DNA from 3 places in the Parabacteroides sp. AF39-10AC genome. Region 1 is predicted to be linked to each of the others. Evidence: riboswitches for the same ligand, from Rfam matches in the RefSeq annotation. Region 1 holds a riboswitch; each other region holds the start of a gene.
What was found. A riboswitch is a leader RNA that binds a small molecule or an ion and turns the genes downstream of it on or off. The one in region 1 is predicted to bind thiamine pyrophosphate.
Positions count from the first base shown of each region.

Region 2: it holds a riboswitch for thiamine pyrophosphate, as region 1 does, so the genes downstream of both, DW033_RS04290 (TonB-dependent receptor) here and thiD (bifunctional hydroxymethylpyrimidine kinase/phosphomethylpyrimidine kinase) in region 1, are expected to answer to the same signal.
Region 3: it holds a riboswitch for thiamine pyrophosphate, as region 1 does, so the genes downstream of both, DW033_RS12955 (sulfide-dependent adenosine diphosphate thiazole synthase) here and thiD (bifunctional hydroxymethylpyrimidine kinase/phosphomethylpyrimidine kinase) in region 1, are expected to answer to the same signal.

Region 1 covers NZ_QTLP01000002.1:126,931-132,144, forward strand. The annotation lists gene DW033_RS02435 (thiamine phosphate synthase) at 1-165, opposite strand, end outside; gene DW033_RS02440 (thiamine phosphate synthase) at 156-752, opposite strand; gene thiD (bifunctional hydroxymethylpyrimidine kinase/phosphomethylpyrimidine kinase) at 745-1,593, opposite strand; TPP riboswitch at 1,588-1,685, opposite strand; gene DW033_RS02450 (BamA/TamA family outer membrane protein) at 1,789-3,018, opposite strand; gene cbiD (cobalt-precorrin-5B (C(1))-methyltransferase CbiD) at 3,171-5,105, opposite strand; gene cobM (precorrin-4 C(11)-methyltransferase) at 5,105-5,214, opposite strand, start outside.
Region 2 covers NZ_QTLP01000003.1:211,026-216,239, forward strand. The annotation lists gene infB (translation initiation factor IF-2) at 1-1,301, opposite strand, end outside; gene nusA (transcription termination factor NusA) at 1,322-2,587, opposite strand; gene rimP (ribosome assembly cofactor RimP) at 2,592-3,059, opposite strand; TPP riboswitch at 3,297-3,407, shown strand; gene DW033_RS04290 (TonB-dependent receptor) at 3,450-5,214, shown strand, end outside.
Region 3 covers NZ_QTLP01000013.1:14,163-19,376, reverse strand. The annotation lists gene DW033_RS24905 (hypothetical protein) at 1-448, shown strand, start outside; gene DW033_RS12975 (glycoside hydrolase family 3 C-terminal domain-containing protein) at 445-1,002, shown strand; gene DW033_RS12970 (hypothetical protein) at 1,088-1,492, shown strand; gene DW033_RS12965 (DUF3440 domain-containing protein) at 1,489-2,790, shown strand; gene DW033_RS12960 (ParB/RepB/Spo0J family partition protein) at 2,774-3,298, shown strand; TPP riboswitch at 3,389-3,485, shown strand; gene DW033_RS12955 (sulfide-dependent adenosine diphosphate thiazole synthase) at 3,548-4,318, shown strand; gene DW033_RS12950 (hypothetical protein) at 4,375-4,794, opposite strand; gene DW033_RS12945 (DUF6769 family protein) at 4,865-5,214, shown strand, end outside.

The DNA of each region.
Region 1 (5,214 bases):
CCCTCCTTGGATTGCCATGCGTACCTCGTCGCATTCCGTATATTTAGGCGTACGATGCGTTATAAACATCAAGCGATTGTTTCCACCAAAAGGGGGGCGTAATCCGGTTGTTCTCCGACCGACTCTTCCATTCTCATCATATCCGAAATAATAATTTAAGGCCATACTTGTAATCGTTTGAATTGTTTTATGAGTTGATCCGCGACTAGAAGGGAGGGATCGTTTCCCCAAAGGGCTCCGAGAACGGCGACACCGCCGAAGGGGATATCTTTTAATTTCGTTATTGTCTGCGGGCAGATTCCTCCCAAGGCAATCACCTTATCATCGATGATGCCCTTCGCGTTTCGCAATCCATCTAAGGGGAATCCGCTACCATATCCTTCTTTGGATATACTCTGAAAGATCGGGCTAAGGAATACATAGTCGCATACCGGTTTATACTCGATAATCTCTTCCAGACTATGGCAAGAACGACTTATACTGCCTTTATATAAAGGTGGAGCTTCCGGGTTCCTCTTGTTCAAATGGACTCCTCCTAAAGCCCTTTCTTCTGCCAAGGTAAACCAATCATGAAGAACGATCCTGTCGTAATAGGCCGGAGAGATGTTATCCAATAAGCCCTCCAATTCATCACGTTTACAATCCGGTTTACGTAGATGTAAACGAGACATTCCTTCCGCAAATAGAAGTTCGATCAAAGAAGCTTCATCCGCGAAAAAATAAGGTGTAGTAATTACGACCAGCTTATTCATGATTCCATCGGATTTTATGAAGGGCAGAGGGTGAGAAGAAGTGGTTTACAGGTCCGTGCCCTTTTCCCATGCATACATTTGCCCCGTGAACGAGCGCGTTATTCATATATTCCTTGGCTAATCGTACGGCTTCCACCAATGAATGGCCGAGTGCCATATAAGCGGCGATGGCGGACGATAGCGTACAGCCCGTTCCATGGGTATTGAAGGTCTCCACTGTTGGCGAGACCAGACAAATCGGATTATTCTCATTGATAAATAACCGATCCACCGTTTCTACTCCGGGAATATGCCCCCCCTTGATCAATAGAGCGTTACATCCTTTTTCCTGCAATTTCCGGGCGGCAAGTAAGATATCCGCCTCGTTATTGATTTTTATACCGGAAAGATATTCCGTCTCGGGAATATTCGGAGTAAGCAGTGTCGCTTTAGGGAACAACTCATCCATGATGGTTCGGATGGCGTCATCCTCCAATAATTTACTTCCGCTCGTGGATATCATCACTGGATCTAAAATGATAGAAGTCTGTTGGAAGGAAGGTAAAGTTTCAGATACGACCTTTACGGCATCCTTGTTATGTAGCATCCCTATTTTTACGGCATCTACGATGAAATCCTCAAGAATAGCTTCGATTTGTCCTCTCAAAATCTCGGGAGAGATCGCTTGGATCCCTCGCACTCCCTGTGTGTTTTGAGCGGTTATAGCCGTTATCGCCGAGGCTCCAAAAACCCCCAGCGAGGAAAAAGTCTTAATATCCGCTTGTATTCCGGCACCACCGCCACTATCAGAGCCCGCGATCGTTAAAGCTACCGGATAACGGTACGTTTCATTTTTATCCATCTAACATTCGTTTTTCTTACGGCGGCATTACCCGCATCAAGTAGTAAGGGTATGATCTCAGCCCATATAGTATGGCACCCCTTCGACGACGCAAACTTAGTGAAAAAAATCGATATTAAGATATTTCCGGCTTTTAAACGATAATTTTAACGCAAGGTTATACTTCCATAAATCGTAGACGGGAGCCTTCTGGTTTTAGAAGGCTTCCGTCATATTCATATAAACCGCCATCCCTTTTTGGTTCGGGTCTTTGCCTACGTCTAGGCGGAAGTTCTTGCCGGGTTGCATTTGGATACGTAAGCCTACGCCGTAGTTGAACTTCCATTTATTCCAGTCTACGATAGGAGCGTTTCCGATCGTACCCGTGCCGACCCAGCCAACAAAACCACACTTCGCCCAGAAATTACCGCTCTTATATTTCTCCACGCTGCCGAACATATGACGATACTCCAGAATCCCATACGCCATGGTCTTGTCACGGTACTTGCCCCAATAGTATCCGCGAAGATCGAAAGGAGAGCCAAACGAAGGAAGCTCCGTAAAAGGAACGTTTCCCACACCGATTTGTGTCTTGGCGATCCATGCCAAGGTGCTACGAGGACGAAATACTTGCTGGAATTGGCGGTATTCTAACTCGAACATCTCATAATTATATGCACCGCCTAAATACTTTCCATACACTTTAGCGATCGCGCTTAGTAACATACCGGAACTTGGGGTCGCCACGTCATTTCGTGTATCGTATTGAATCAAGCCGCCGACACCGATATTGACATAATCTCGTTTGAACTTATTGAAATAAGGATCTTCGGCCATCACCGGGTTGATATCATCTGATTTGCTGAAATTAATATCAAAAAGAGGACCCGTATATAAATGAGGCCTAACTTCCCATACGAAACGGGGATATAGTTGGAAAGAACTCTTATGGAATTTCGTTGTCGAGTCGCTCTTCTCGATTTGCTCGATCGTCTCATAGCCTTTCCCGAAATAATGCGAAGGTTCGTTCCGATAACCGTAACTGATATAAATACGGAAGCGATTCTCGTTGAAGAATAAGGTACCGGCACCGGCAAAAACGAACGTCCCGTTTAAGGTAATGTTAAATCCCGCAGGGATAAACGATCGTTGGGATATCGTATCATTCTTGTTTAAGCGAAAGCTAGCCAAAACCGCGCCACCTACGCCAAAGGAGGCTTCCGGCGTGTAAGACGGTCCGCCAAGGATAGACCACCAGATCCTTTTGTTGGCCCGTATGGAGTCTTTATGTAATTGTTTATGATAACGTTGTATTTGCTTTTCGGTCATAGGCTTACCATCCAGCATCAGCACTTCTTTCGGAATCGTGTCATTGGAAATGCCTTGCGCCTTTACGGAAAAGGCGAATAGAAGGCAGGCCATATAAATTAAAAGATATCTAAACATTATTTTAATCAATATTTAGAGGGCAAAAGTACGAAATCCTCCTAATATGTATTCTTAAAGAATCCCTAATAAAAAAGAATAAACAGCTAAAAAGAAATGCTATTACAGTCTGGGGGGTGTAGAGACGTAGCGTGCGCGCTGCGTCTCTACAGCTAAGATTGGTACAAGACCTTGCCCTCTTCGGATATTAACAGCAAGGTTAGTTCGCCGTCGGGAAGGATAGGAGCGCAATACGATTTACATTTTTGTAAAAGTAATGGGAAGAAACGATTTTGTTCTTTTTCCGCAAGAAGCTCCCATAATTCACGGGCCAACGTAATCCGATTGATTGCATCTACGGTCGCCTCCTCGCATTTTGCTTCTTTCGCTACATCTTGAAGGAAGCCTTTGTTCATGACGACTTTTTTGCTGTGTGTATCCAGGAAACCTTCCGCAAGTTTCACCGCCTTGCCGATCATGATACCTAAGATAACCTGCTTGAAACCTAAATCGGCAGCGATCTTTAGCGTCTCTCCGATAAAGTTCCCATAATGGACGAATGATTGTGGAGGCAAAGAAGCGTATAAGCTCCGAAGGTAGCGTTCACTCTTCGCCCCGGAATTAATAACCAACGTCTCGCAACCTATCGCTTTGGCGACACTGGCTTCTTTCCGTATCGAGGCGATAAAAGCGTCCGATGAGAAAGGACGCACGATTCCGGATGTCCCGATAATGGAGATTCCCCCGATAATTCCAAGTTTCGGATTGAAGGTACGTTTCGCCAACTCCTCGCCACCGGGAACCGAGACCGTGACAATAGCGACGGAATCGGGTGAGGGCAGGAGTGGAATCAGCTCTTGCCGGATCATCTTACGGGGCGTGGCGTTTATAGCCGGGCCGCCGACTTTCAAGCCGAGTCCCGGAAGGGTCACGGTTCCGACTCCTTCACCTGCTTGGAAGATGACTCTTCCCGTATCGTCGCTTTCTGTTTCTTGACAATATTCTTCTTGTGCCATTACCGTGGCACGCTTGTGCCATCGGCTTGGCACAGCTGTGCCATCACCGTGGCACGACTCTGCCACGGCGATGGCACAACCGGATGCATCGAGAGATAATTGAACAGTAACCCGGATCCGGCTATGATTCGTCACGTCCGGATCATCCCCAGACTCCTTGATCACGGTACAGGTGGCGGAACACCCGGCCCATTCGGTATAGGCTACCGGCAACGTTATCTGTTCTCCCGAGGGTAATGTTATCTGGCTTTCTGTTTGTTCCTTCCTTGATAATAAGGCCAATAAAGCGGCTTTTGCGGCGGCGGTAGCACAAGCTCCGGTCGTATATCCGCTTTTCAAGGGAAAGAATTCGGGTAATAGGCGTTCGATTTGTTTGCGCAATCCGTCTTCACCATACACTCGGTAGAAAGTTTCCGGTAATGCGGGACGCTTCACGACAAATACTGGTATTCCGAATTGGCGGGCAGCGTTCACTTTATCCGTAAAATAGCCGGAGAAACCACTTTCCTTTGTCAAGATCGCATCCGGATGGAGTTGCTCCAACAACTTTAACTCATCCTCACCTTCTCGATAGAAAACCAGACGTTCTTGGGGGAAGCCCTGCTTCTCGGCCAACGACAAAGATTCCTCCCGCTCCAATATACGGAACCAAGTGGTATGCGATCGCCAATAAGGGCGGAGCGGGGCAAGGGTGTTCACGCCACTGAGGGCAAGTAGCCGTTGGATACCTTTGTTTTCCATTTGGTGAATTGCGTCTGCATAACTATCGCACCAAATCAAGTCCTCATCACGAGGTGGATACCGACGTTCGTAACGGATCACCGGAATCTGTAAACATTTCGATACTTTTTCGATCGTTTGGTGTAACACTTGAGCGAAAGGGTGTGCCGCATCAATCAATAGCTTAATCGCGTGGTCACGACAAAAACACTCCATTTCCTCCGCATTCATGGCTCCGGTCAAACGGATTCCATGCGCGCATTCAATGGATTGCAAAGTTCCTTTCGTAGAATAGTAATAGGTAGCGGCTGCCTCGTCCGCTACCCGCACAGCCACACGGCCTTCTGTCGTTCCTCCAAGGATCAGTATCATTACTTACGGAAAAGATGTTTGAATTCATCCGCATATAAGCGGGATAGACCCTTGCGATTATCGATGGCATCCCCGACGACAAGTAATGTTGTCAGTGTAAGATGATTCT
Region 2 (5,214 bases), on a different contig from region 1:
TCCGCATCCAGGCGCTGATTGATCGAAACCATAAGGCCGATGCTCATGCAAGTACCGATAACCTCCGTTACAGATACGTCCATCATGTTCGCCAAGTCGTTGGCCGTAACGAACTCGGTCAGCTTCAATACCTTGCTTTCCAGTTCTTCCTGTTCCATCAACTCGTGCTCACGTTTCACAGCGGCGTCACGTTTATCACGACGGTATTTAGCCCCCTTATTATTCTTATTATTCTTGTTGGTCAAGCGAGCCAAAGTCTCCTTGATCTGCTTTTGAACATCCTCTTCGCTAACTTCCGCTTTCACCGGCTTCTTCAAGCGAGGCTTACGGTCGTTATTCGGACGATCGTCACGATTCGGGCGCGGATAATTCGTACCCGGCGTATTATTCACGTCTACTCGATCTTTCTTGATACGTTTACGCTTCTTCTTAGCGTCACCTTCCTCACCCGGTTTAGCAGGAGCGTTCGGTTTAATCAAAGTAGGCGAATTCGGACTCTTATGAGGAGCGCCCGGACCGTTGCTATTATTACCCGGCCGATTGTTATTAAACTTTTGCTTCTCATCACGCTCTTTCCGCTTCTCCTCCTTCGTTTTCTTCTTCGGACGAGTCGATTGGTTAAGCGCATCCAAGTCAATCTTACCGGTTACCTTGATCTTTGATTCCAATTTAACCGAGTTCAAACGGAAAAGATTATCGTCTTTTTCCTCGGTCTTCTCTACTTCCTGTTCCGGTTTCACACTTTCCACCTTAGGTTCCGCAACAACCGGTTGCTTCTCTACGGTTTTTTCTTTTTCCACTTCCACTACTATAACTTTTTCTTCTTTTTTCTCCGTGGGAGCCTGCGCAGGCTGCGCGGGTTTAACAGGAGCTTGAGCAGCGGGAGCGGCAGGCGCTTCCTTCACTTTCGGCTCTTCCTTTACCTTAGGCTCTTCTTTCACCTTCGGCTCCTCTTTAGCCTTCGGCTCTTCCTGCTGTTTTTTATGTTGTCCACCATCCAAATCGATATGACCCTTCATTACGATCTTAGGCCTGAATTCTTCCGGTATCACTGTCTTTATTTCCGCAGTCTTCTCTTCTTTCACAGAAGGAGCCTCTTTCTGCGCACGATCCGCCGCAAAATTACGATCTTTCTCAGGCAGATCCTTTCCAAACTCTTTTACGAGCAAAGCATACTGTTCATCACTGATCCTCGTGTTGGGATTATCCTCAACCGAGAACCCATTCCGGTGCAGGAACTCAACCACCGTGTTGATTCCCACGTTCAATTTTCTCTGTACTTGAATTAATTTTATAGGCATATCTAACTTTGTCGTAATACTTATTCGTTACCTTCATCTTCAAATTCCGCAGATAAGATAGCTAAAAGATCGTCCACGGTCTGCTCTTCCAGATCGGCACGTTCAATAATCTCATTGCGGTTCATAGCAAGGACGCTCTTCGCCGTATAGCATCCTATATTCTTCAGTGCGTCGATCACCCAGCTGTCGATCTCGTCGGAGAACTCATCCAAGTAGATATCCTCCTCGTCCGCTCCTTCGATATCACGGAATACGTCAATCGTATACTCAGTCAACATACAAGCCAACTTAATATTCAGACCACCCTTACCGATCGCTAAAGAAACCTCCTCCGGACGTAGATAAACCTCAGCTTTCTTTTCTTCCTCATTTACACGGATAGAAGAGATCTTAGCCGGGCTTAAAGCACGCTGGATAAACAAAGAGAGATTTGAGGTGTAATTAATCACATCAATGTTCTCGTTTCTCAACTCGCGAACGATTCCGTGAATACGAGAGCCTTTCATACCTACGCAAGCACCCACCGGGTCAATACGGTCATCGTATGACTCGACAGCCACTTTGGCACGCTCTCCCGGGATACGGGCGATCGCCTTGATCGTAATCAAGCCATCATTAATCTCCGGAACCTCCAACTCGAACAACCGCTGCAAGAAGACCTTATCCGTACGGGAAAGAAGGATCTTCGGGTTGTTATTATAGTTATCCACACGTTGAACGATCGCACGTACGGTCTCTCCCTTACGATAGAAATCGGTCGGGATTTGCTCGGATTTCGGCAGTAGCAACTCATTACCATCGTCATCCAGCAACAGGATTTCTTTCTTCCACACCTGATAAACCTCAGCGGCGATGATGTGGCCGATTTTATCCTTATACTTAGCGTACAAGCTGTCTTTCTGCAATTCAAGTATCTTTGAAGCCAAAGTCTGGCGCAAGTTTAAGATCGCACGACGTCCGAAGTCCGCGAAATGCACCTCGTCGGTCACTTCCTCGCCCACCTCACAGTCGGCGTCGATTTTACGGGCCTCCGTCAACGTAAGCTGCAAGTTCTCATCCTCCAATTCATCATCAGCCACAACCGTACGGTTTCTCCAGATCTCGAAATCACCTTTCTCAGGATTGATAATCACGTCATAGTTCTCATCCGTGCCAAACATCTTGGCGATCACGTTACGGAACGAATCTTCCAAAACGCTAATCATCGTATCTTTATCGATATTCTTCAACTCCTTGAACTCCGCAAGGGTGTCAATCATACTGATTGTTTCCTCTTTCTTGGCCATAATCTTACTTGAATCTTATTAAGTATTTTGTATATTTTATTTCATCAAATGTATACGACTCATCCTCTATCACGGTTACCTTCCGCTTAGCGCCCTCCGGTTTCACCTTCTTCTCGACAGAGACAACCACACCGTTCTCGTCGGCAGATTTCAACACACCTGTCAGCTTCGAGCCGTTTTTCAACAGCATCTCCACCTCGTTTCCGATGTTCTTGACGTATTGGCGAAGTACCTTAAAAGGAGAAGTAATGCCGGCGGAGCCAACCTCCAGCTCATAATCCTCGACGTCACGATCCAGATGCTCCTCCAAATACCGGCTCAACTCAGCGCAATCATCAATGCTTACCGCTTCATCGTTATCAATTTCAACGACTATCAGGTTCCCCGGTTTAATCACTACGTCTACTAAATAATTGCTTGAAGAGGCTAGTTTTTCCTCTACTAATTGGCTTACCACTTTCTTTTCTATCATACACATATCTGTTAAGAACAAAAGAAGGGGACTACCCGCCCCCTCCTCAACTTCACTTAATCGCCCGCAAATATACAAAAAATCAATGAGTTCTCAAAATATCCTCATCTTTTTGCAGAAAAAATTAATACGACACAAACCGGATTACGATCGATAGTAATCAGAATTAATATCTATAGAAATCCGATTTACTATTGATAGTAATATTTATTAACATTTTTATGCCTATCTTTGCTGCCGAATACGAAGGGGTGCTCGCGGAATCCTTCACGAAAGGAGCGGGCTGAGATCATACCCATAGAACCTGTACAGGTAATGCTGTCGTAGGGATTCATGCTTCTCCGATCCTTTCTATTCATCTATTTAGTTTTAAAGCAAAAAGATGAAAAGATGAAAAATGTATTGGTTATCTTGGCCGGCTCCTTGCTGGCTACAACCGCCAAGGCACAAATGCCTAGTCCGGTCGACTCCTTGAAAATCTCAAAAGACGTATCTTTAGATGAAGTGGTTATTACCGCTACCAAAGTCGGGAAAGAGACCCCGGTAGCTTATAGCGACATCTCCAAACAAGAACTAAGCAGCCGGAACAACGGGCAAGGTATCCCATTCCTTATCTCCCAATCCCCGTCTGTTATCATGACCTCGGATGCCGGAACGGGTATCGGTTACTCCGGTTTTCGTATCCGGGGTACAGATGCGAACCGTATCAATATCACGATCAATGGCGTACCGGTTAATGACTCCGAGTCTCATACCGTATTCTGGGCTAATATGGCCGATATAGCTTCCTCGGTAGAATCGATCCAGATCCAACGAGGCGCCGGAACCTCTACGAACGGAGCTGCGGCTTTTGGCGCTACGGTCGCCATGCAGACCGAGAAACCGTCCTTAAAGCCTTACGGCGAATATTCCGTATCAGCAGGTTCTTTCGGTACGCTGAAACATACGGTAAAAGGCGGCACTGGATTACTTTACGATCATTTCGCTTTCGACGCCCGCTACTCCAATATCCGTAGCGACGGCTTTATCGATCGTGCCTCCGCCCGTATGAGTTCTTACTATGCCTCCGCCGCTTTCTATGCCGATAATACATTGATTAAATTCCAAGCCTTCGGGAACAGCGAGAAGACCTATCAAGCATGGAACGGTGTTCCGTCTTATTTACTTGACACAGATCGTAGCTATAATCCATGCGGAGAATATGAGGAAGATGGAGTGAAGAAGTTTTATAACAATCAGACGGATAATTATTGGCAACACAACTACCATTTAATGGCCAGCCAGCGTATCGGAGATTTCTGGAATATGAACCTGACCCTTCATTACACCGACGGAAATGGATATTACGAGGATTATAAATCGAAAGCCAAATTCAGCAGTTATAAACTACCGGAATATATCGATCCGGAGGGTAATACCGTAAAAAAGACGGACCTTGTGCGCCGTAAATGGCTCGACAATTATTTCTATGGAGCCGTTTATAGCGCAAACTATCAACGTGACAATACCCGCCTTACGCTGGGAACCGCCGTCAACAACTATGTAGGCGATCATTTTGGCCGGGTAATGTGGACCAAAAGCGCAAACGTCTTGCCACAACCGGATTACGAATATTATCGCAATACCGGTAAGAAATTAGACTACAACGCATACGCTAAATTGACTCAACGTCTTTCCCCTCTTTTCACCGGCTATCTGGACTTACAATACCGTGGGATCCATTACACCATTAAGGGAAACGATGACAAAGCCGGGGAAGGACTGGACATTCGTAAGAACTGGAACTTCTTCAACCCGAAAGCCGGAATAAACTTCCATAACAATGGCCATAACGCCTTCGTCTCTTTCTCCGTCGCTAACCGGGAACCGAACCGTGACAATTTCACGGAGGCAGGCCCCGAGGAACGTCCTACCCACGAGACCTTATATGATTACGAGGCCGGTTATAGTTTTGGTAACGACCGTTTCCGGTTTGGAGCCAATCTCTATTTCATGGATTACAACAACCAATTGATCCTGACCGGCAAGATCAGCGAGATCGGCGAGGCCCTCACTTCCAATATAAAGGATAGTTACCGAATGGGTATCGAGCTTACCGGAGGTGTACAAATCACCTCTTGGCTAAATTGGAGCGCGAACGTAACCCTCAGCCAAA
Region 3 (5,214 bases), on a different contig from region 1:
TTCGGGGGTGAGACTTCTTGCCGTTGACGGATATGCCTTCAAAGATCTGAATCGGAACGGGTTGCTTGATCCGTATGAGGATTGGCGTCTTACCCCCGAGGAACGTGCCGTTGATTTGGCCGGGCAGTTATCTACAGAGGAGATCGCCGGATTGATGCTTTATAGCGCCCATCAATCTATCCCCGGTGCCTCGAAAGGGTTTGGAGCTTCTACCTACAATGGCAAATCTTTTGATGAGAGTGGAGCCCAGCCATCCGATCTTTCCGATGCGCAGCGTAAATTCCTCACCGAGGATAATGTTCGTCATGTATTGGTTACGAGAGTACAAAGTCCAGAAGTGGCGGCTCGCTGGAATAATAATGTGCAAGCTTTAGTGGAGGGCATCGGTCACGGTATCTTACGGTCGTTGATAATCCCGATGAGGCGGATTTCGCCATCGTCTTTATGACGAGCCCGAACAGTGGTACGGGGTATGATAAATCCGATCGTGAGAAAGGTGGAAACGGTTATATGCCTATCAGTTTACAGTATAATGATTATACCGCTACCTATGCCCGTAACCCAAGTTTGGCGGGGGGAGATCCGTTTGAGAATTTCACGAACCGTTCTTATAAAGGTAAGTCCGTGAAAACAGCTAATAAGCAGGATATGCTTTCTGTTTTGGAGACAAAGGCTAAAATGAAAGGTAAGCCTGTAATCGTATCTTTGGAGATGGATAAGCCCACGATTATGTCCGAGTTCGAGGGTTCGGCGGATGCCATTTTGGTGAACTTCGGTGTACAAAACCAAGCGGTCTTGGATATCATCAGTGGAAAAGCCGAGCCTTCCGCTTTGTTGCCTTTGCAGATGCCGGCAGATATGCGTATCGTGGAGGAGCAATTCGAGGATGTTCCCCGGGATATGAAATGCTATACGGATAGCGAGGGCCATCTGTATGATTTCGCTTTTGGTATGAATTGGAAAGGCGTTATCGATGATGAGCGAGTGACTAAATATAAATAGAGTAAATTACATTTTTGTGTTTTTGTGGCTACGGTATCTATATATAATGCCTAAATTTGCATGGTAATATTATTAAGTGCAGACCATGAAAATTATGACATTGCAGGGAACGGACAAATTGTTATATGAACTTGTCGCACCTTTGGTCATGAATCCAGCCATTTTGCGACAAAATAACAATTACCCTTTTAAAACATCTCGTAGCCACGTTTGGTATATAGCCTTTCATGAAACAGCTGTTGTTGGTTTTATGCCTGTAAAAAAAGGACATCTCTATTACTCTATAGACAATTATTTCGTGAGTGGTGATGATCCTTCGGTATTGAGTGAACTTCTTGAAGAAGTCATAAAGGATTTTTCATCTCAAGCTTCACTTATGGCTGTTGTGCATAAACGTCATGTAAAAGTGTTCTCACAAAAAAAGTTCCAGACATGTGTTGAGTGGAAAAATTATGATAAAATGCATTATTTACCGGAGGTAGAGTCATGATGCGAAGAATGGATGTGTACGAGGCGACAGAGAAAAGATTGAAGATCATTTTTGATTATTTCGATTACGTATACGTCTCTTTTTCCGGCGGAAAGGATAGTGGTGTACTGTTGAATTTGTGTGTAGATTATATTCGTAGATACGCTCCGGGACGAAAACTAGGTGTATTTCATATGGATTATGAGGTTCAATACAGCCAGACGACCGAATATGTGGAAAAGGTTTATGCCGCTAATTCCGATATCCTTGATATTTATCATTGTTGTGTTCCTTTTAAAGTCCAGACATGTACATCTATGTTTCAACAATATTGGAGACCTTGGAGCGAGGAGTACCGGGATATCTGGGTTCGAGAGATGCCCCATTCATGTCTCCGGGCGAAAGACTTTGACTTCTTCAAGGAGGACATGTGGGATTATGATTTTCAGAATATGTTCCCTTTTTGGTTGTATCAACGGAAAATGGGCCGGCGTATATGTTGCCTTGTTGGTATCCGTACCCAAGAGAGTTTTAATAGGTGGCGGGCCATACATAGTGATAAGAATTACAGAAAACTAGCTAATTATAAATGGACTCGCAGAATGAATTATTCTATATATAACGCATATCCTATTTATGATTGGAAAACTCAGGATATCTGGATAGCGAACGGAAAGTTCGGTTGGACATATAATCATTTGTATGATTTGTATTATCAAGCAGGGGTGCCTTTGTCCCGGCAACGTGTGGCGAGCCCATTCATATCCCAAGCGATATCCACACTGTTCATTTACAAAGTTGTCGATCCCGACATGTGGGGGAGGATGGTTGGACGTGTAAACGGTGTTGGCTTTGCCGGTATATATGGGAATACCTCCGCTATGGGATGGAGGGCTATCAAGTGCCCAGCCGGGTTCTCTTGGGAGAAATATATGTATTTTCTCCTAAATACTTTACCCAAAGAAACTCGTGAGAACTATTTGAATAAGTTAAGAGTCAGCCGTAAATTCTGGAGAGAAAAAGGAGGATGCCTCAGTGAGGAGACTATCGCTAAGTTACGGGCGGCTAATATTCCTATCATTGTGGAAGAATGTACCGCTTACCATACGGATAAGAAACCGGTACGGATGGAGTATATCGATGATATCAATATACCTGAGTTTAAAGAAATCCCTACTTACAAACGTATGTGTGTTTGTATTTTGAAAAACGATCATACATGTAAGTATATGGGTTTTTCCCAGACAAAACGAGAGAGGGATATGAGAAAAGAAGTAATGGACAAATATAATTTTTATAAGCATGGGAAACTTTGTTAGTCCGGCATATGGTGTTAGGGCTGTTCCTATAGAAAAAATTGTGGCCAACAGCTATAACCCTAATATCATGGCACCACCGGAAATGCGATTATTGGAACTTTCCATTTGGGAGGATGGCTATACGATGCCTTGCGTCTGTTATTATCTTGAAGAGGATGATTTATATGAGATAGTAGATGGTTATCATCGTTATCTGGTTATGAAGCAATCTCAAAGGATTTATGATCGTGAGAAAGGAATGTTGCCTGTAACGGTGATTGAGAAAGATATTTCAAACCGAATGGCTTCAACCATTCGCCATAACAGGGCTCGAGGGATGCACAACTTGGAACTTATGACGGAGATTGTTACGGAGTTGGTCAAATCTGGGATGTCTGATAAGTGGATCATGCGTAATATTGGAATGGATAAAAATGAGTTACTTCGGTTCAAGCAGATTTCGGGATTAGCTGAATTATTCCGGGATAAAGAATTCGGTTGGTCTGATGACTGGTCGGAAGAAGATTAAGCTTCTTACATTTTGTTTGGCTGAGCGTTTTTTGCCTTTTATGGCTCTGTTGAGTACATATATACTAATTTTTTGTACATTTGCCCCCGACTTTTCACATAGGGGTGCCCGAGTCATACGGGCTGAGATTATACCCATCGAACCTGATCCGGGTAATGCCGGCGAAGGGAAAATAAGGTAGAACTAGGAAATAAAGGGGGCGTTACCTCTATGTGCTCCCTGATGTTTAAACTTTAATTAGTTATTAAGATGGAACAGATTGTTTCAAGTGGAATCATTGACTCTTACTTCGAGAAGTTGAAGAGCAACTTGTCTGTGGATGTAGCGATCGTGGGAGGGGGACCTTCCGGTATCGTGGCCGCTTATTTCTTGGCGAAAGCCGGTAAGAAGGTGGCGTTGTTTGATCGTAAGCTGGCTCCCGGTGGAGGTATGTGGGGCGGCGCTATGATGTTCAACGATATCGTGGTGCAGGAAGAGGCTATGCCGATTATCAAGGAATTGGGCGTAAGCTATAAGGAGGGTGCTAACGGCACGTATATCATGGATTCGGTACATACCACTTCCGCTTTGATTTATCAGGCGACGAAGGCGGGCGCTACGATCTTTAACTGCTATTCGGTAGAGGACGTGGTGTTTCATAACGATGCCGTAGCCGGTGTGGTAGTGAACTGGGCTCCGGTAATCCGTGAGGGGATGCACGTGGATCCGTTGACGATCATGGCAAAGGCTGTCTTGGAAGGTACGGGGCATGATTGCGAGATTGCCCGTGTGGTAGCCCGTAAGAATGATATCCAATTGAATACACCGACCGGAGGCGTGATCGGCGAGCGTTCCTTGAATGTGGAGCTGGGTGAGCAGACGACGGTGGAGAACACGAAGGAGATCTACCCGGGATTATTCGTTTCCGGTATGGCCGCTAACGGCGTAAGCGGTAGCTTCCGTATGGGACCGATCTTTGGCGGCATGCTGATGAGCGGCAAGAAGGCTGCTGAGTTGATCTGCGAAAAACTTGGGAATTGAAAATTGAGAATTGAGAATTGAAAATTATTGATTGTTGTATCTTTAATTTTCAATTCTCAATTCCCAACGGTTTTTCCTTGTCTCAAGAATAAGAATCCCGTTATGATCAACGCCGTGGATAATCCCGTATAGAATACGGAAATGAAAGAATTCGGCAGTAAATGGAACGTGCGGATCGTGATCCCGAAAGCGATCATGAAGATCATGATAATCCAACCTTTCACGTCGAAGAAAGAGAACGGGCAATGTTTCCCGTTTTTCCGGGAGATCCGTTCGGAATGTTTATAGAAAAGCCGTTTAAAGACTAAATTGAAGAAAAGCAAGAAAACGATGGTCGCTTCCCCGATCTTGAATAACCAATAATGGGTATCGTTTAACCATGTGATGATACCGATGCGTAAGATATTGATACCGGCGAAAATCCATACGCAACCGGCGGTATATAATAATACCTTTTTATTTACTCCAAACTTCATCTATCTTTTTATTTACCGCAAACTTACAACATTCATGTAAAAAACGGAAAAATATCCTTATCTTTGTGCCATGCGTGAGAAAATGAAACAGAGGATTGTACAATACGTGGTGCTGATGGCCGGCATCTTGGCATTGCTTTCTGTGGTTATCCCTCACCATCATCACCGGGACGGGATGCCTTGTTATCAATCCTTGACCGCGGAGCAAGCGCATGGCGATAAAAGCACTGATACGCATGATTGCGGTTGCGACGGGCATAACTTGGCCTATTTCAGTACGCATATTTTTCATTTTATGGATGGAGATGTGGATATACATCTGATGCCGTTACTCGTCTTATTTGATTACATTTATCCACCTGAACCGGCGTTTTGCGGACAGCTCCTTGATCACGAGAACGCCCCCTACATTGAGTCGCT